Linked DNA regions of Tautonia marina. Each later gene encodes a partner of the first gene's protein in a complex. Links are inferred from orthologs where the notes say so. Each region holds a gene or a part of one and is shown in the gene's direction. Other genes may lie near its edges.

What was found.
Region 2: the proteins of mnmG (region 1) and GA615_RS12420 are in contact, whole or in part, in a solved structure (PDB 9HIP), measured with the Escherichia coli proteins. The link is inferred for Tautonia marina from one-to-one orthologs.

What each region holds. Positions count from the first base shown.
Region 1 is NZ_WEZF01000012.1:5,888-15,056, forward strand. Bases 2,103-5,013 are described here. They hold mnmG (tRNA uridine-5-carboxymethylaminomethyl(34) synthesis enzyme MnmG), read left to right. Parts: upstream 2,103-2,544; coding sequence 2,545-4,482; downstream 4,483-5,013. Other genes in these bases: GA615_RS15250 (response regulator), read left to right, coding at 4,845-5,013. In the rest of the region: GA615_RS15235 (sugar phosphate isomerase/epimerase family protein), read right to left, coding at 1-117; bifunctional methylenetetrahydrofolate dehydrogenase/methenyltetrahydrofolate cyclohydrolase FolD, read right to left, coding at 254-1,123; more of GA615_RS15250, read left to right, coding at 5,014-5,426; GA615_RS15255 (histidine kinase dimerization/phospho-acceptor domain-containing protein), read left to right, coding at 5,794-7,212; GA615_RS15260 (hypothetical protein), read right to left, coding at 7,238-7,534; GA615_RS15265 (ROK family protein), read right to left, coding at 7,825-8,823; GA615_RS15270 (GAP1-M domain-containing protein), read right to left, coding at 8,935-9,169. UniProt on the Escherichia coli protein: NAD-binding protein involved in the addition of a carboxymethylaminomethyl (cmnm) group at the wobble position (U34) of certain tRNAs, forming tRNA-cmnm(5)s(2)U34.
Region 2 is NZ_WEZF01000009.1:76,415-85,653, reverse strand. Bases 4,100-7,080 are described here. They hold GA615_RS12420 (tRNA modification GTPase), read left to right. Parts: upstream 4,100-4,911; coding sequence 4,912-6,249; downstream 6,250-7,080. Other genes in these bases: GA615_RS12415 (ribokinase), read left to right, coding at 6,257-7,080; GA615_RS12425 (YidC/Oxa1 family insertase periplasmic-domain containing protein), read left to right, coding at 4,100-4,810. Outside these bases: GA615_RS12440 (class I SAM-dependent methyltransferase), read right to left, coding at 1-329; tRNA (adenosine(37)-N6)-threonylcarbamoyltransferase complex dimerization subunit type 1 TsaB, read right to left, coding at 363-1,049; GA615_RS12430 (metallophosphoesterase family protein), read left to right, coding at 1,260-2,072; more of GA615_RS12425, read left to right, coding at 2,462-4,099; more of GA615_RS12415, read left to right, coding at 7,081-7,186; GA615_RS12410 (hypothetical protein), read left to right, coding at 7,221-8,072; GA615_RS12405 (hypothetical protein), read left to right, coding at 8,121-9,014; ggt (gamma-glutamyltransferase), read left to right, coding at 9,077-9,239. UniProt on the Escherichia coli protein: Exhibits a very high intrinsic GTPase hydrolysis rate. Involved in the addition of a carboxymethylaminomethyl (cmnm) group at the wobble position (U34) of certain tRNAs, forming tRNA-cmnm(5)s(2)U34.

The sequences.
Region 1 (9,169 bases):
GGCCAGCGTGAAGGGGGCCAGCTCGATCCCTTCGTACCCGATCGACTTGACCTCGGCACAGGTCCGTGCCAGGTCCCATCCTTCGAACAACTCATTGCAAATGCCAAATCGAATCATTGCGTTGTCCTGTTCCGATGAGAAAGAGAATTCGATCGAATGATGGCGTCCGATCAACAACGAAGAGTCAGTCGCGGTGAGTCGATTCCGTCACTCCGGGACGGCTCGATTCCCCCCATTGCCCGATGAGCTTGCGTCACACCCCCGCCGATTGCTCTGCCGAGGCAACCGTGTTGGCCAGCAGCATCGCGATGGTCATGGGGCCGACTCCTCCCGGAACCGGCGAGATCCACGAGGCCACCTCGGCGGCCTCGTCGAACACGACATCGCCGCAAAGGCTGCCGTCCTCCTTCCGGTGAATCCCCACGTCTACCACCACCGCCCCCGGCTTGATCCAGTCTCCCCGGACAAACTCGGGCCGCCCGACCGCCGCGATCAGCACGTCCGCCTCTCGAACGATCTCCGAAATCTCCTGGCTGGCCGAGTGGCAGACCGTGACCGTCGCGTCGCCGAACGCACCCTTCTGGAGCAACAGCAGTGCCATCGGCTTGCCGACAATGTTCGACCTTCCTAGCACCACCGCTCGTTTACCCTTCGTCTCGATTCCGTGCCGGCGCAGCAGTTCAACAACCCCCAGCGGCGTACACGACGCGAACCTCGGCCGACCGATCGCCAGCAGGCCGACGTTTTCCGGGTGAAACCCGTCCACGTCCTTGCTCGGGCTCACCCGGTCGATCACCCGGTTCGGGTCAATCTGATTGGGCAAGGGCAACTGCACGAGAATCCCATCCACCGCCGGGTCGTCGTTCAGCCGATCGACGACCGCCAGCAGTTTCTCTTCACTCGTTGCGGACGGGAGGCGATGGACGGTCCCCTCCATTCCCACCTCTCGCGCCGCCTTCTCCTTGTTTCTGACATAGATCGCACTGGCCGGATCATCCCCGACCAGCACCGCCGTCAGGCCGGGCACCTTCCCCCGCTGTTCCCGAAGCACCGCCACCCGATCTCGAAGTTCGAGGCGAATCGCTCGGGCCGTCTCTTTCCCATCGAGGATCTGCGCCGGCACCACTCTCGCTCCCATCCCTTCACCCGACTCCGCCGATCGGCCCGGCTCGCCACGGTGAACTCACTCGATTGTCCTGTGGATTGTCCCCAAAAGGCCCCCGATGGGCCGAGTTCCCCTCGTCGAGCGTTCAATCGTCTGGAGGCCCCAAGAGTGACGGCTCGTCGCCGCAACTGCCAGGGTTCCTGGTCCGACCGAGCCGACGACGCAACGCCTCTCAGCCTTGGCGAGGAATGCGCAGCGGAGTTCCTCGGAGCGCAATCCCCCTCCGCGATGCGATTGCGGAGCGATCAGGGGTCGATCTCTCGCGCTCCCCGTCCTCCCTCAGGTCAAGGGCCGAGTATATCCCCCCCTCCCCGTTCCGGCGACCCCTCGCCGAATCTCCACCGATTGGATCAACTTTTCCTGACTATTGCTCCTCATTTCCACGATGATGTGAGAGATGCGCGATTCTCCCGAGCCGCACCTTGTCCCAACACGACCCGTTCGCCCCTCCGGTTTCTCAACCTTCATCCCAGTTCAGACGCACCACGATAATCGAAACCTCACTCTCGAACACCCAACGCTTCGGAACACCACCCGTTTGACGGAACGAACCGAGATGAATCACGCGAAGCGCTGTCTCTTGAACCACTTGGAACATCGCTCCCAGCGAGAATCGAGCGCACCTCGCGCGCACCGGTTGGCGCACCCTTGGCTCGATTCGGTGCCGCCCCCACATCCTCGTGCGACGGACTACCGCATACGGACGCTCCAGGCACTTCGCCCCGCCCTCGAGCGCGTGGGCCCGATCCCCAGCCCCCGACAACACTCCTGCCGTTTGACGAAACGAACCGACACGAATCTCCACAACCTCCTTGACGACAACAGGTTGAAAGACGACGCCCAAGAACAATCAAGCGCACCGGAGGCGCACCGGAGGCGCACCGACAGGCGCACAGTGAGCGCACCGCGGCTGATCCAAGGAAAGTCACTCCTGCGCACCAAGCCCCTCATCTTCCCCAAACAGGTTCCTCAAACGCCCCCGTCCTCAACCCTTCCGGCCTCTCAGCACCCTGGAATTCTTGCCAACAATCGATTACGCAACCCCAAGAACGTCCCCCGAAACAAACGAACTCGACTGCTCACAAATTCTTGAGAATTCATGACGTTACGCCGAATCCTGAGACGCTCACCCTGGCGCACCTCAAGGCGCCCCGAGGGCGCACCGGGAGGCGCACCTTGCAGCGAATCCTGGCCGAACAGTCGTCTGTTGGCACAGGAATCACCTCGCTGTCTCAATTCACGAAAACCGTTCCGCGATCCCTTGGTAAGATAAGACGGGTAGCCAGTTCCCTCGAACACTGCGGAAACCGTCTCCCCGTGTCCTGACTCAACCGTTCGGACGATTCCTCGATCCACTCCCTTGAGTCCCTGCCACTGCGATGTCTGACCTCGAACGTCTCGATCCCTACCGTTACGACGTCGTCGTCATTGGGGCCGGTCATGCCGGACTCGAAGCCGCCCTCGCCTCGGCTCGAATGGGCAGGCGAACGGTCCTCTTGACGATCAACGCCGACGGCGTCGGCCAAATGAGTTGCAATCCGGCCATCGGCGGCGTCGCCAAGGGACAGATTGCGCGCGAGGTCGATGCCCTCGGTGGGGCGATGGGGCTGCTCACCGACGCCGCGGGACTCCAGTTCCGCCTCCTCAATCGCGGCAAGGGGCCTGCCATGCATAGCCCCCGCGCTCAGTGCGACAAAAAAGCCTATCAGATCGCCGCCAAGCTCATGGTCGAACGCCAGGCGGGCCTGACCCTCCGGCAAGAGATGGTCGAGGGGGTCGTGGTCGAATCGGGCCGAGCCGCTGGGGTCCGGGTCCGAGGCGGAGCGATCTACCATGGTCGCGCGGTCGTCGTCACGACCGGGACTTTTCTCAAGGCGCTCATGCACACCGGCGAGCAGCAGACCGCCGGCGGCCGGGCCGGCGACGTTTCCGCCGAAGGACTCTCGGGGAACCTCCGAGAACTCGGCTTCGAACTGCAGCGGTTCAAGACCGGCACCCCTCCCCGCCTGAACGGTCGAACGATCGACTTCGCCGCGCTCGAACCCCAGCCGGGCGATCCCGAACCGATTCCCTTTTCCTTTCTCACCGATCGCATCGAGTCCCCGCAGCTCGACTGCCACCTGACCTACACCAATCCGGCCGTTCACGACCTCATCCGGGAGAACTTGCACCGGGCTCCCATGTATTCCGGTCAGATCCAGAGTACCGGGCCGCGCTACTGCCCCTCAATCGAAGACAAGGTCGTTCGCTTCGCCGACCGCGAGCAGCACCAGATCTTTCTCGAACCCGAGGGGCGGCAAACCCTCGAATACTACTGTAACGGCATCTCGACGAGCCTCCCGAGAGACGTTCAGGAGGCCATCATCCCGCAGATTCCCGGCCTGGAACGGGCCGAGATTATGCGGTTCGGCTACGCCGTCGAATACGACTTCGCCCCGCCGACCCAGCTTCATCCCACCCTCGAAACCAAGCGCGTTCCCGGTCTTTACTTCGCCGGGCAGATCAACGGCACGACCGGTTACGAGGAAGCCGCCGCTCAGGGGATCGTCGCCGGTATCAATGCCGCCCTGGCCTGTACCGGAGACGAACCCCTGATCCTCGACCGGACCCAGGCGTACATCGGCGTCCTCATCGACGACCTCGTGACCAAGGGGGTCGATGAGCCCTACCGCATGTTTACCAGCCGCGCCGAGTATCGCCTCCTCCTCCGACACGACAACGCCGATCTCCGCCTGACCGACCTCGCCCGTCGGCTCGGGCTCGTCGACGATGATCGCTGGTCGCGCTTTGTCCGCCGTCGGGATCGGATCGAAGCCCTTCGAGATCAACTCCGCTCGGTTCGAGTCGATGGGGTCTCACTGGAGCAGATGCTGCGGCGCACCGACGTCTCCTGGGACGATCTGAAAACCCTTCACCCGAGCCTCTCCGCGTTCGACGCCGACGGCACCGGAGCCGTGGAACAGGCGACCATCGAGGCGAAGTACGGGGGCTACATTGCTCGACAGGCCCAGGAAATCGAGAAGGTTCGCCGCCTGGAAGACAAGGCGATTCCCAGTGATTTCGATTACGACCGCATCCCCCAACTTCGGCACGAAGCGAGGGAAAAACTCCGACGGGTCCGCCCCCGGTCCATCGGACAAGCGTCTCGCATCAGCGGCCTGAACCCGGCCGACCTCTCGACACTTGTCGTCTTCCTGAAGCGCCGAGCCCCGTCGGACCTCGGCACCCGCCCTCACCGCCCGACCACCCCGGCCCCCGTCGACGGATCGTCCACCGCCGAGTCCCCGACCACTGATGAGCGCGTGCCCCTCCCATAGTCCCTGCCCCCCAGGGTTGACCTGGGGCCTTCGAGTCCTCCTCTTCACGTTGTCTTCTCTGGGTTGACAGAACCAGGACCTATCTTATAATTGGCGATGTCGGTAAATTCGGCAATATCGAGAGTTTTGACCAGCTTTGCGGGATCGTTGGGTTCCGTGAAGTGAAACCCGTCGCCGCCAGTCGGGTCGGGGATCGAATCTCGGAGCCGAGGTTTCGGCGTCGTTGTTGCGGGCGAGTCCGTGATCAGGGAGGAGTCGAGGGCGCCCGGCGAGGGGACCATTGCAAACCGGACGGGAGGTCTGGTCTGTAAGGTCGAGCCGGAAAGTTGCCTGGGGCTCGTGTCAAGGGGGCGATCCCGACGATGAAAACCGTTTTTACCACCGGTGAGGCCGCGAAGATCTGCAAGGTGAGTCAGCAGACGATCATCCGCTGCTTCGACTCCGGTCAGCTCAAGGGCTTCCGCGTGCCCGGGTCACGATTTCGTCGCATCCCGCGCGATGCCCTGTATCGCTTCATGAAGGACAACAACATCCCGACCGACGCCCTGGAAAGCGGCCGACGACGGATCTTGGTGGTGGATGACGAACCCGAGGTCGTCCAGATCATCAAAGATGCCTTGCTGGCCGACGGCCGCTTCGAGGTCAAGGACGTCGATAACGGCTTCGGTGCGGGGATGATGGCCAAGGAGTACCATCCCGATCTGATGGTCCTCGACATCATGCTCCCGGACATCAACGGCAAGGCCGTCTGCGAACTGGTGCGCCGCGACCCTTCGATGTCGGACATCAAGATTTTCTGCATCTCAGGCATGATCGAGGAAGACAAGATCGGCGAGCTGCACGAGTCTGGCGCCGACGACTTCATGTCCAAACCGCTCGACGTCGATGAGCTGCTTCGTCGCATTTGCAAGCTGCTCGACATCGAGGCGTCCCGAGAATCCTGATCGCCGAAGCGGCTCCGGCTCCGCTTGACCGGAATCGCCAAACATCCTACGCTCACTCGACAGCCGCACGACGCGGTGTCACGATCGCCGGGCCGGGCCCTCCTGCCGGCCCCTCGGGAAGGAGCCCGATCGGGTGCAAGGGTTTCGACCGACCTCTGATTCACTCGACTCGCTCCGGAGTCGATTGGAACGCCTCGATGGCCTTCCAATCCGCCCAACGTCACTGAAGGGCCTTACTCGCCTACGCTCCGAAAGCCAAACAGATTCACACATCTCGAAACTTGAGGCATGCGTCGATCCCGGCGATGCTCTGCTCAGATCGACTTCGGGTTCTGTGTTCTGGCGAGCACAACGGCGGGAATGGCCCTTGTGGACCGACACCGAGCCTCCTGGCTCGGAGGCTCGCGAACGCCTCTGGCGATTCTGTGTCGCCACGTCCCTGGCATCGCATCGACTGGCGGCCGAGGGTGGCGACCCCGACCCTGAGGCTGTCGGTCGGGCTGGGTTGCTTCATCCGCTGGCACTCTGGGCCCTGGCAGCCGTCGCTCCCGATCGGCTCTCGGACTGGATGGCCACCGAACACGAGGGGGACCGGAAGCAGCTGGAGACCCGCTGGTTCGGCCGTCACTCCGCCGCCTTCGGGTTCCACCTCGCAACGCGTTGGGGATGTCCTCCCGAGTTGAGCGACGCCGTGCTGTTCGCGGGGCTGGCGACCGAGCCTCCCATCGAGGCCGCGCACGACCCGGTTCACCTGCGATGGGTGCGGCTTGGTCGAAGCTGGGCGATGCGGACCCCCTGGGCACTCCCCGGCCCTCATCTCGATCTCGATCCCACCCCCACCGACCTTCAACGGCGATGGCTCATGGCCGCAGTCCAGGCGCGATGTGCGGGAGGACTCGGTCAAGCCACCGAGCCGCTGCCCTCTCACCAGTTGCTCGGCGAGGTCCTGGATCAGCGTCTGAGGGCCGACCAACTCGACGCGGAGCTCGCCGAACTTACGGAACGCTTCCAAGCCGTCATCGCTCGTTGGGAACCTCCCGCTCCGGAACGACTTCCGCTGCACGCCTCCTCCACGCTCGACGCCATGGCCGAGTTCGCCGCCGGGGCCGCTCACGAGTTGAATAACCCACTGGCGATCATCGCGGGACGAGCTCAATTGCTCCAGGCTCGGACCTCGGATCCCGAACATCGGAGCGCGCTTCAGACGATCATCACGCAGGCAAGACGGGCTCATCAAATTCTCAGGGACCTGATCTACATTGCTCGACCTCCGGCCCCCAGAGAAATTCCTTGCGTGCCGGATCAGATCCTCCGGAGCGTTGTCGAGGATCTCACCACCGAGGCGTTGACTCGGAAAATCCGTCTGTCGTGTCGGACTCCAGAACCAGGCTCCACGGTTTCGACCGATCCAGAAGCACTTCGGCATCTGGCGGAGGCCCTGATCCGGAACGCCCTGGAGGCCACTTCCGAGGGAGGGCGAGTGCTCGTGGAGTCGCTGGGCGATCATCGAACCGTCGTCTGGACCGTGAAGGACCAGGGAATCGGGCTCGATGAGGATCGATCGGTTCACGTCCTCGATCCGTTTTACTGTGGCCGTCAGGCCGGGAGGGGACTAGGGCTTGGACTTCCTCGGGTGGCTCGTTTTCTTCAAGCGGTCGGGGGCTCTCTGTCCTGGCACGTCCCGGACGAGGGAGGAACCTTGACCCGAATCGAACTACCGATCGATCCGGAGCATTGGGCGGAACTGCCCGCTCAGCAACGGCTCGAACGGAGGGATGCGAGCTGAGCCCACTTACCGAGACCAGGACACCTCAGGCGATAAGGGTGCCCCACACCATCTGATCGGCAATCTCGTGGCAGTCCGAGCAAAGGAAGGTCACGTTCAAGGGTTCCTCATAACTCCAGTGGTGGCGTTGCAACCGCTGTCGTCTCCGACACCACGTACAGACCTTCGGCCGGGTGATCAATCCCAGCTGTTCCGCCAGCGCAGCCGCATACCTCGCGGATCGCGTCCGGTGGCGTCGCGGCTTGTCTGGATGAAGGCAGATGTCGAGATGACGGCGGAGCCGTTCGAACTTGGCGCGATGCCGATTCGGGCCTCGTTTCATCGTCGCAATCTCTCGAAGGAACCAAGGGGACTGCCAGAACGGCAACTGCGGTTCCCATCCCTTCGGCGGCGCTCCGTCCGAAGGACCTCCTGCGACCGACGATCCTATCGAGTTGTCACTTCAATTCTACGGCGTGTTTCAGGACAAGACCACCTCTTTTGGAAAAATAGGCAATTTGGCGAGCTGGGGGATCGCGGTCTATTGACCTCATCCCCCAGGCTTCGGCGCAATCGTTTAAGCAACGTCGGAGGCCATTCATTCCATGAAGGCACCTATACGTTCTTGAGCCATCATGTCAAGGTGGGGGCGGAAAGGTAGCGTTCCCGGGCGATCAACGAGGCCCCGAGGACCCCGGCGTCGTCTCCGAGTTCGGCCTGTTCGATGTGGACGCGGCGGTCGGGGTCGGCCATCGCCTGGCCTCGGGCTGCGTTACGGACCAGCTCGACGAAGGGAGAACCGAGTGCCTCAGTCACGCCGCCTCCGATGATGACGATCTCGGGACCGAGAACGTTGATCAGGCCGCCGAGGGCCAGGCCGATGAATCGCGCGGCCCGCTCGACCTCGTGTACGGCGACGGGATCACCAGAGCGATAGGCGTTGGAGAGTTCCTTGCTCTTGAGCCGAGAGTTCTTGTTGCGGACAACGTCTCGCAGCGGGGTTGAGGCACCTTTCTTGATGGCCTTGTGGATGCGTCGGGTGATGGCGGTCCGGCTGGCGACGGCTTCGAGGCAACCGCGACGGCCGCAACCACACTTGGGACCATTCGCCTTGACGATCAGGTGGCCGATCTCGCCGGCGTTGTTCGTGACTCCGGAGACAATCGCCCCGTCTCGGATCAAGCAGCCACCGATTCCGGTCCCGATGAAGGCGGCCACGATGTCGCGATAGCCTCGCCCCGCGCCGAGCTTGAATTCGCCATAGCCGCCGACGCGGACATCGTTCTGAACCGCGACGGGAACGCCGAAGGCCTGGTGGAGGGTGTCCTTCAAGGGGAAATCGACGACATTGAGATTCGGACTGGATCGGATGACACCCGCCTCGACATCAAGGGGACCGGGCGAACCGATCCCCAGTGCAGCGATGTCGGAGGGCTCCAGACCGGCAGCGGCCAGGGCGTTGCGTCCGGCTTCGATCAGGGCGTCTTGAAGTGCGGCCCCACCTTCACGGGCGGGGGTTACTTCCTTGGCCCGCCCGAGAATCCGGTGCTCGGCGTCTACCACTCCGGCCAGGATCTTGGTTCCCCCAAGGTCGATTCCCAGGACCAGCGGCCCTTCGGTGTGCGTTGTCATCGTTTCCGCTCCGTGGTTGCTCGTTGGCCCCGCATCGCGACATCGCGGTGTCTTAACCTGATGAAGTACCAGGGTCGGGCACTTCGGGAAAGTGGCCACCCCGGTTCCGGTTCAATTGCTGAATTCATCATCGAGTTGAAACCTGATCTGATGGGCCAGGTCCTGCGCGAGTCGAACGCGATCGGCGGGAACCACAATCCCGTGAGCGGCAATCTGGTCGAGGCACTCGACAATCCGGCCGCGTGATCGCATCCCGAGTTCCCTGGTCATCCATCGAGCCAGCGATTCCAGGGCGTAATCGTTGTCGACCGGAGGGTCAAGGGCCATGACCACCCAGGCGACGAAG
Region 2 (9,239 bases), on another replicon or contig:
TGATCGAACGACCCTTCGAGCAGGGGGAGGCGGAAGAGATCGGCTCGGAGCAGGCCGACGATCGGCAGGTCGGCGTTCAGGTCTCGGGCGGCCTGGACGGCTTCGCTCAGGTCGATGCCGACGACGCGGGCCCCGGCCTCGGCGGCGACCCGGACGTAGCGGCCCATGCCGCACCCTCCGTCGAGGACGAGGGAGCCGGAGAGGTCGGCGTCGGTCAAGCCGGTTCGGTTGCGGAAGGTCGCGCGGTCTTCCTCGGGGCGGAGGATCCGGTAGCGATTCCACTGGAGCGAGTAGGTCGAGATGGTCCGCGACTGGGTGAGATCGGGCATAGGGCGGCGGTTCCGGGGCCGGCGCGGCCGGGATCAAGGGTGCAGGGCGTCGCGTTTTTCCTCGGCGGCGCTGCGGCGGAGGTATCGCGGTTCGAGGGTCCAGAGGTCGGCCTGATCTCCGTTCGCAATCGCCCGGGTGGCGAGGTCGAGCAGGACGCCACCAAGGGGGCGAGCCCGTTCGGGGGGGGCGATCGTGGCGTGGTCGGGAATCTCCGCGGCGATCCGGTCGGGCGTCGGGCAGAGGACGAAGGCCCCGGTCGGGAGGTCGGAGGTCCAGGCGTCGGCCGGGATGATCTGATCCGGAGACGCTCGGAGCAAGGGGCCACCGGGCGTCTCGCGTCGAAACGAGGCCGAAAAGAGATCACCGCGCTGGGCATCAAGCGCCGAGACGACCCAAAGGGCGTCGCTCGGGGCGTTGTGGGCGAGGATTTCGAGGGTCGAGAGGGGGACGATGGGGCAACCGATGGCGAAGGCGAGCGTCTTGGCCGCAGTGACCCCTACGCGGAGGCCGGTAAACGATCCTGGACCGATGGCCACGGCCACGGCGTCAAGGTCGCGTGGTTGAAGACCGGCGCGGTCAAGCAGGTCTCGGATCGCCGGGACGAGCAGGCGGCCATGCTTGGGGCCAGGCTCGGGATGAACGATCAGCGATTGACCATCGTCGAGCCCGAGGGCGACAGCGGAGTGGAGGGTCGAGGTGTCGAGGATCAGCAGGTTCACCGGGCGAGTTCCTTGAAGCGCAGAACGAGCCGCCGAGGGGGGACCGACGCATCCTGGCGTGCTGTCCCGGCTTGGGCTTGACCCTCCCGCGTCCCTGGTTCTACGATACCCTATTCTGACCATCAGCAAAATTCAAACGGAACCGGTTTCTGTCTGTGCGACGTTAGCCTCCCGTCGCGTGTCGTACCGGTTCGGTCCGGAGAGCCTCCCGTGCGTCGAGCCCTGATCAGTGATATTCACGGGAATCTCGAAGCGTTGGAGGCCGTACTCGACGACATCCAGCAGCAGCGGATCGACGAGATTTTCTGCCTGGGTGACATCATCGGGTATGGCCCGAACCCGCGGGAGTGTATCGACCTTGTGATGCAGAATTGCGAGGTCTCACTCCTCGGCAATCACGACGAAGGGGCCTTGTTCGATCCGAATGGATTCAATATCGGAGCGGAACGGGCTATCTTCTGGACGCGTGATCAACTGGAGACGGGTGGCGACTCGGCACAGCGGGAACGGCGCTGGGATTTCCTTTCGGAACTGCACCGGACCTACCGGACGGGACCGTACCTGTTTGTTCACGGTTCGCCCCGGAACCCCCTGAGCGAGTACATCTTTCCGGAAGACATCTACAACCAGCGAAAGATGGAGCGTCTGTTCCAACTGGTGGAGCAGTACTGCTTCCAGGGGCACACGCATGTGCCGGGGGTCTTCACCGAGGGATACCAGTTTTACGCTCCCGAGGAAATTGACCACGAGTACACGTTGGGCGAAGGCAAGGTGATGGTCAACGTCGGCTCGGTCGGACAGCCGAGAGATGGTGACAATCGAGCCTGCTACCTGATCGTGGAAGACAGTGCGAACGTCGGAGCCGATCGCGAAGCGGAGGGAGAGTCGACCTCGGCACCGTTGGGTCAGACCCGGCTGTTCTACCGCCGTATTCCCTATGACTTCGAGACGACGATTGAGAAGATCTACGCCATCTCTGAGCTGGAGCCGTTTCTGGGCGATCGGCTTCGCCAGGGGCGTTGATGCCGTGATCGTCGCTGGGTTTTCGCTGCAATCGCCTTCGGAGGCGGTCGAGAAGCCATTGCCGTGACCAATCATGAATCGGAAGCGAGCGGCAGGAGTTGCCTCGGCACCGGTGATTACGAGCCCCCCCGCCCTGCCCGAGAGTGCGTTTCGCCTTGAGATTCGCGCTCGATCTGGATCGAAGTTCGGACTAAGACGTTGCGATCGCGAGCGTTCGAGCCCTTGACGTTCTTTCCGTTCGGGGACGAAGCTCGCACGGGGGCGAAGTGAGGGACGCGCCGATCCCGATCGAATCGTCCGCGAGCTTGGTTGGAACGACGTTTCCTCCTCCCGTTTTCCTTGCCTGGCCCTTCATCCGTTGATTCCCTGATCCCAAGGTTCCCGAGCCGATGAGCACCGAGCCGAATCCCAGCCAGGATCCGAAGCGACTGTTTTTGTTCATGATCTTGTCGCTGATCCTGATCACCGGGACGAACTATACGCTCAGCCGCCTCGGCCTGATTCCTGAGCCTGAGCCCAAGCCCGAGGCGCCGCAGGTTGCCCAGGCTGATCCGGCCGATGCGAGTGATGAGCCTGACGCCGCCGAAGGCGCCGACGGCGCGGCACCGGTCGAGGATCGTCCGGAGGTGGGGGACGATCAAGACGCTCCCGCTCCGGAATCGGTGGTGGAAGCGGATGAGGCCGAGCCCGAGCAAGATCGACCGGCCGCGACGGTGGATCCAGAGTTGCTCGTGCTTGGATCGGTCGAGGAATCGGCGACGGACGGCTACCATCTTCAGGTCGTTGCCGACCAGCGAGGGGCGAGCGTTCGTCGCGTGTTGTCGGCATTGCACAATGCCGAGTACGAGGAGGGTGAGCCCCGAGAACGGCCCATGACCCTGGTCCGTTCGGTCATCCCTGAGCATCGCCCGCTGGCGTTGCAGATGCTGAACGTCACGGAGGACGGGGTCCTTCGGCCGATTTCCGACCTGGATTGGCGATCGTGGCAGGTGCTCGTGGACGGTGTTCCGTTTGATGAACTGGACGAGGCGACCCAGGCTGAGGCCAATCCGGTTGCGATCATCCGGGACGAACAGGGGAACGAGATCGGTCAGGAGTTGAGTTTCCGTACGGTGCTGCGAGAACCGGCGGAACTTCCCCCGGTCGTTATCACCAAGACCTACCGATTGCGGAAGGGGACGGATGCCGTTGCGCTGGACCTGGCCTTCGATCTGCTGGAGGGTGTAGACGAGCCCCGGGAACTGCTCTATCGCCTGGATGGGCCGTCGGGCATCCCGATCGAGGGGGAGTGGTATACGCATACCTTCCGGAATGCCTACTTCGGCAAGGGGACGGAAGGGGATACGGTCGAGGTCTGGACGTATTCGTCCTACGATGTGGCCAAGAATCCTGATTACTACATTAATAACGTCTATCCGACCGTTTTTGCAGGGATCGAGAATCAGTACTTTGCCACCTTCCTGAAGCCTGAAAAACCGGCCGAACAGGTGGCCGAAGCGGTCATGACGGTGGTCGATGCCGATCCGAACGAGCTGAAAAAGGCCGACGTGGCGGTTGACCTCATCTCCAAGCCGGTCGAGGTGGAGCCGGGATCGACGATCACGCACTCGTACGAGGTCTTCGCAGGTCCGAAGACCGAAACGGCCCTGCTGCCGTTCGGCGCAGGGGAACTGGGGATCTATCGGCAGGTGGGCCGAATTCCCGTCATCGGCTGGCTGCTGGACTTCATCTGGGCGATTGTCGATCCGATCGTTGCGCTTCTGTCGGTCTATATCATCATTCCCTTGCTGGCGGGGATTTACTCGCTGACGGAATCGATTGCCGGCTGGTTCGGCGGGACGCGGGGAAGCTACGGCATTGCCATCATCTTGCTGACGGTCGTCGTCCGACTGGCCCTGTTCCCCCTGAGCCGGAAGCAGGCGGCCTCGGCCAAGAAGATGCAGGACCTTCAGCCGCACATGGTGGCCCTGCGAGACAAGTACAAGGACGACCGAGAGAAGATCGCCCAGGAAACCTTTGCCCTGTACCGCAAGCACGGCATCAACCCGCTGGGCGGCTGCTTGCCGGTGTTCATCCAGATTCCGATCTTCATGACCCTCTGGCGGGTCTTGAACGTCAGCGTGTCGCTGAGGCAGGCTCAGTTCCTCTGGATCGACAATCTGGCCGCGCCGGACATGCTGTACAAGCTGCCGTTCACGCTGCCGTTGCTGGGGCCGTACTTCAACCTCCTGCCGCTGGGGGTGATTGGCCTGTTCTTACTGCAGATGAAGCTGTTCACACCGCCGGCAACCACGCCGGAACAGGAAGCTCAGCAGCGGATCATGAAGTTCATGATGGTCTTCATGATGCTCATGTTCTATCGCGTCCCGGCCGGGCTGGCCCTCTACTTCATCACCAGCAGCGTCTGGTCGATCAGCGAACGATTGCTCCTACCCAAGGTGACCAAGACCCCTGCGATCGACGCCGATGGCGACGAAGGCCCCGACCGAGATGGCAAGGGCCGAGGTCCCGGAGGCAACGGGAAGGGGCCTGATCCCAACGGCGGCTCTGGTGGGTGGCTCTCCCGGAAGCTCAACGACCTGGTCCAGGAGGCCTCGAAGGAAACGACTTACCGCCGGGAGGAGCTGGAACGGAAGCGTCGTGAGCTGGAACGCTCCGGAGCGGCTCCCGCTCCTGGGGCCGATCCGGGCCGATCGCGGCCGAACAAGAAGAAGACCAAGCCAGGTAAGCGACGCTGATCGCCGATTCGGGAGGCGGGGCCGAAGCATTGCGGTTCACTTCCCCTTGGCTTGTGATTGCGTCAGGACTTCCCGACTGGCCTCGGTGAGCCGAACCCCCGATGGCCTCGTTTGACACGTTTGACACCATCGCCGCGATTGCCAGCCCCCCCGGACCCGCCCTCCGGGGGCTGGTCAGACTTTCGGGACCGGAATCTCTGACGATCGCCCGGTCGGTCGTCAGGCTCGATGAGGGCCAGGAACCGGATCCCACTCGCCCCTCGTGGCGATCGGGGACGATTGATCTGGAGGGGCTGCCGCTCGACGCCTCGGTCACGTTCTGGCCCGGCTCAAGGACCTACACCGGGCAGCCGATGGCCGAGATTCATACGACGGGATCGCCCCCCCTGCTCCGTCGGGTTCTCGGGTTTTGTCTGGATCGGGGGGCAAGGCTGGCCGAGCCGGGTGAGTTCACCTTGAGAGCGTTTCTCTCGGGGCGGATTGATCTGACGCAGGCCGAGGCGGTGCTGGCGGTCATCGACTCGCAGTCCCCGGCGCAGGTCGAGGCGGCCTTGCAGCAGCTTGCGGGCGGCCTGGCCGGGCCGATCGAGGCGGTTCGGGATCGCCTGCTCGACACGCTCGCGCATCTCGAAGCGGGGCTCGATTTCGTCGACGAGGCCGACGTGGACCCGATCGGTCGCCAACGGCTGGCAGGCGACCTGGCCCGTGATGCGAGGGAACTGGCCGCCCTGGCCGATCGGCTCCGGGGGCGCGATCGGCCCTCGGGGCTGCCGCGCGTGGTGCTGGTCGGGCCGCCGAACGCGGGTAAGAGTCGTCTCTTTAACGCCCTGACAGGCGGGGATCACGCCCTCGTGTCTCCAATCGCCGGAACAACACGCGATTATCTCTCGGCGACCATTCGATGTCAGGAGTTGCTGGTCGATTTGATCGACACGGCAGGAATCGACGAGACGGGTGACCCGATCGAGGCCGAGGCCCAGGCGCTTCGGGCCGCTCAGGCGGCGGGGGCCGACCTCTTGCTCGACTGCCGATCGGGTGATGCCCCGCATGTGGCCGATCTGCCCGACGATCGTCCTCGGCTGGTTGTCTGGACCAAGGCGGATCGCGCCGAGGGAGAACCTCCTGACGGGACGATCGCCACCAGCGCCGCCTCCGGCCAAGGGCTTGATGCACTGAGGCTCGCGATTGCTCGGACGATCCGGGAGCGGGCGACCGAGCACGACCCGACCGGATTGACCTCGGCCCGATGCCGCGATGGCCTGGTCCGGGCGTCGAAGGCGCTGGCGAACGCTTCGGAGGCGATTCGCCTCGAAGCGGGAGACGAACTGGTGGCGGTCGATCTGCGCGACGCGGTCGAGGAACTCGGGCGGGTCATTGGCGCCGAGATCGACGACGCTATCCTGGATCGTATCTTCCGACGTTTTTGCATCGGCAAGTGAGCCACCCATGCCCCGCGTCGTTGTGCTCGGATCGAGTGGTTATGATTTGACGATCCGCCTGCCAAGACTTCCCCGACCGGGGGAAACCTTGCTGGGTGGGGAATTGCTCCGAGGGCCGGGGGGAAAGGGAGCGAACGCGGCCGTCGCGGCGCGTCGAGCCGGTGCCGAGGTAACGTTTCTCACCGCCCTGGGTGACGACGACTTCGGCCGATGGCTGGTCGAGCACGATCGGAACGAAGGGCTTGACCTAAGCTTTGCAAAGACGGTGTCGGACGAGGCGAATCAGGTCGCCCTGATCTTCGTTGGTGAGGACGGCGCGAACCTGATCGGGGTTGCTCCTGGAGCGAGTGCGCATCTGACGCCGAGCGACATCGACGCCCTGCCCGATGCCGCGTTTCCGAGGAAAGGTGTATTGCTCGCCTGCCTGGAGGTCCCGGTGCCGACGGTCGCGCGGGGCCTGGCCCGCGCGAAGGCGAACGGCATGACGACGATCCTCAACCCTGCACCGGCGGATCGAGCGATTCTGGAAACGGAGATGCTTTCGCATGTTGATTTCCTGACGCCGAATCAAGAGGAAGCGGCCGAGCTGACCACGATGCCGACGGAAACTATCGAGCAGGCGATCGAGGCGGCCAAGGCACTTCGAGATCGGGGCGGGTGCGGGGTGATCGTCACGCTCGGGGATCGGGGATGCCTGGTGCTCGGTCGTGATTGGGGACAGAACCTCGTGCCGGCTCCCAAGGTCAAGGCGGTTGATACGGTCGGCGCGGGCGATGCCTTTAACGGGGCATTGGCAGTGGCACTGGCCGAGGGACGGGGGCCGGTCGATGCCGCGGTCTTTGCCTGTGCGGCCGGGTCGCTTGCGGTCACGAGGCCCGGCGCTCAGGGTGGCCTGGCTCACCGAGAGGAGATCGAACGGTTCCTTTCCGACCCATGACATTTTTGCGCAATCAATTGATGGGAGGTGTCCGATGATCACCACGTTGGCTCGAGTCTTGGTTGGTTTCTGCGTGATGGTGCCGATCGCCCACGGTCAGGACGATCCGTCCCAAACTGGCGAGGAGCAGGAGAAGACAGAAGCGAATCAAGGGTACTCGCGGGAACTTGCCGAAGACCTGGCCATGCTGGAGGCGATGCTTCGCGTCCGGGAGACCCGCATCAGCGAGGCGGATCGCCAGCTCGAATTCGAGCGAGACATTCTTCAGGCGCTCCGCGATCGGCGCGAGGCGGGCGGAATTCCCGCTCGGATGGTTGAGGAGGCCGAAGCCCGGTTGACTGGTGCCGAGGCATTGCTCGAAGCGCGACAGGCCGACCGCGATGAACTGGCAATCCGACTGGAGCAGGTTCGCCGCGTAGCTGCCTCGCCCAGTCCGGAGCCGGACCTGGACGAACAGCGCGCCCGCCTCGACGACGAAGTGCGCATCCGGGAAGCCCAACTCCGCGCCCGGCAGGCCCGCGTGAAGGCCGCTCAGGCCCAGCTGACGGCCGAGGAGCAGAAGCGCGAACACTTCCGCGAATCGGTCCGGCGTGGGACCGAAGGGCCGGGCCGAATCCGACAGGCCACGCATCGCGTTTCTGAGGCAACCGCTTGGCGAGATACCATGGTCGCTGAGCAGGAGGTTGCCCGCCTGGTTCTTGATCGGGCGAAGCGGCGGCTTGAGCAGTTTGACAACCCGGAGGCGAGCGATCCCCTCGCCGGTCAGCGGGGAACGGAAGACCTGGCGGCTCGCGTCAACGTCTTGGAATCGCTTGTCGAGACCCTTCGAGACGAACTCTATCAGGTTCACTGGGAATTGCAGGGAATTCGCAATCGGATGCCCTGATCCGCAAGCACTTGCTCGCTTGAATCTTCGATCATAGGGAGACGCTCGATGACGTTACTCTGGTCGGTTGTTCTGGGTGTGTTGATGGTGGTCGAAGGTTCGGTGGGCGTGCAGGCACCATCGGGTCGTCCGGACGCGGACGCGACGGACGACCCCAATGTCACGGTCCAGGACGAGTTGCCTGCGGATCTCTCGGACACGACCCGCGAGCGATTGGAATTGCTGGAAAATCGGCTTCGCGTCCGGGATGTCCGCGTGCGTGAAGCGGAGCGGTTTCTGGAACTGGAGCGAATGATTCTGGAGGAAAACCGCAGGCAGCAGCGGATCGGAGGGGTTGCGCCCCGACAGGTTCAGATCCTTGAGGTCCGGGTGGCCGATGCCGAGTCGCAACTCGAAGCTCGCCAGGCCGAGCGGGAGCAGGTTGCTCAGATGCTCGACGCCATGCGACGGCGCATTCTCGGCCGGAGTCCTGAGCCGGATGTCGAGGAACTGCGCGCGGGCATCGAAGGGGATCTGCTCGCCTCTCAAATTCGACTGCAAGCGCAGGAGGCGAGGCTCAGGGCTGCTGAACTGCAAGTCGAGGCGGAACTTGCCAGCCAGGAAAATTTTCTCCGGGCGGTGCGGGATGGTTTGAGTTCGCCGATGGCGTTGCAACAGGCGTTCTATCGGGTGGCTGATACGCGGATCTGGCGTGATCTGATGGAGGCCGAACGGGATGCCGCCCGCCTGGCGGTCGAGCGCGATCAGCGGCGTCTCAGCGACTTCGACCAGGGAAATCGAGACGTGGAAACCGCCGTGCAGGAACTGGCCAATCGCCTCCGTTGGCTCGAAAACGAGGTCCAAATTCTTCGCGACGAAAACTATTTCCTTGAGGAAAGTCGGCGGCGGAGTCGGTACGGCCGTCACGATCGATTTGGTCGAACGGGGGCGACGGAGCCTTGATATAGCTGGGTTTCGGGGCGACGATCGAGGGTCTACCCGTCGTCCTCGGAGCAAAAAGAATCATGAGTCGTTCGACCTTGTCGGCCCTGTTGCTCGTTGCCACCATGACCAGCCTCGCCAGTGCCCACGACCGCCCGACCGGGCCGATCCACAAGACTCGGTCGGCCGTGCTTGCCCGGCAGGGGATGGCCGCGACGAGCCAACCCCTGGCAGTTCAGGCGGCCA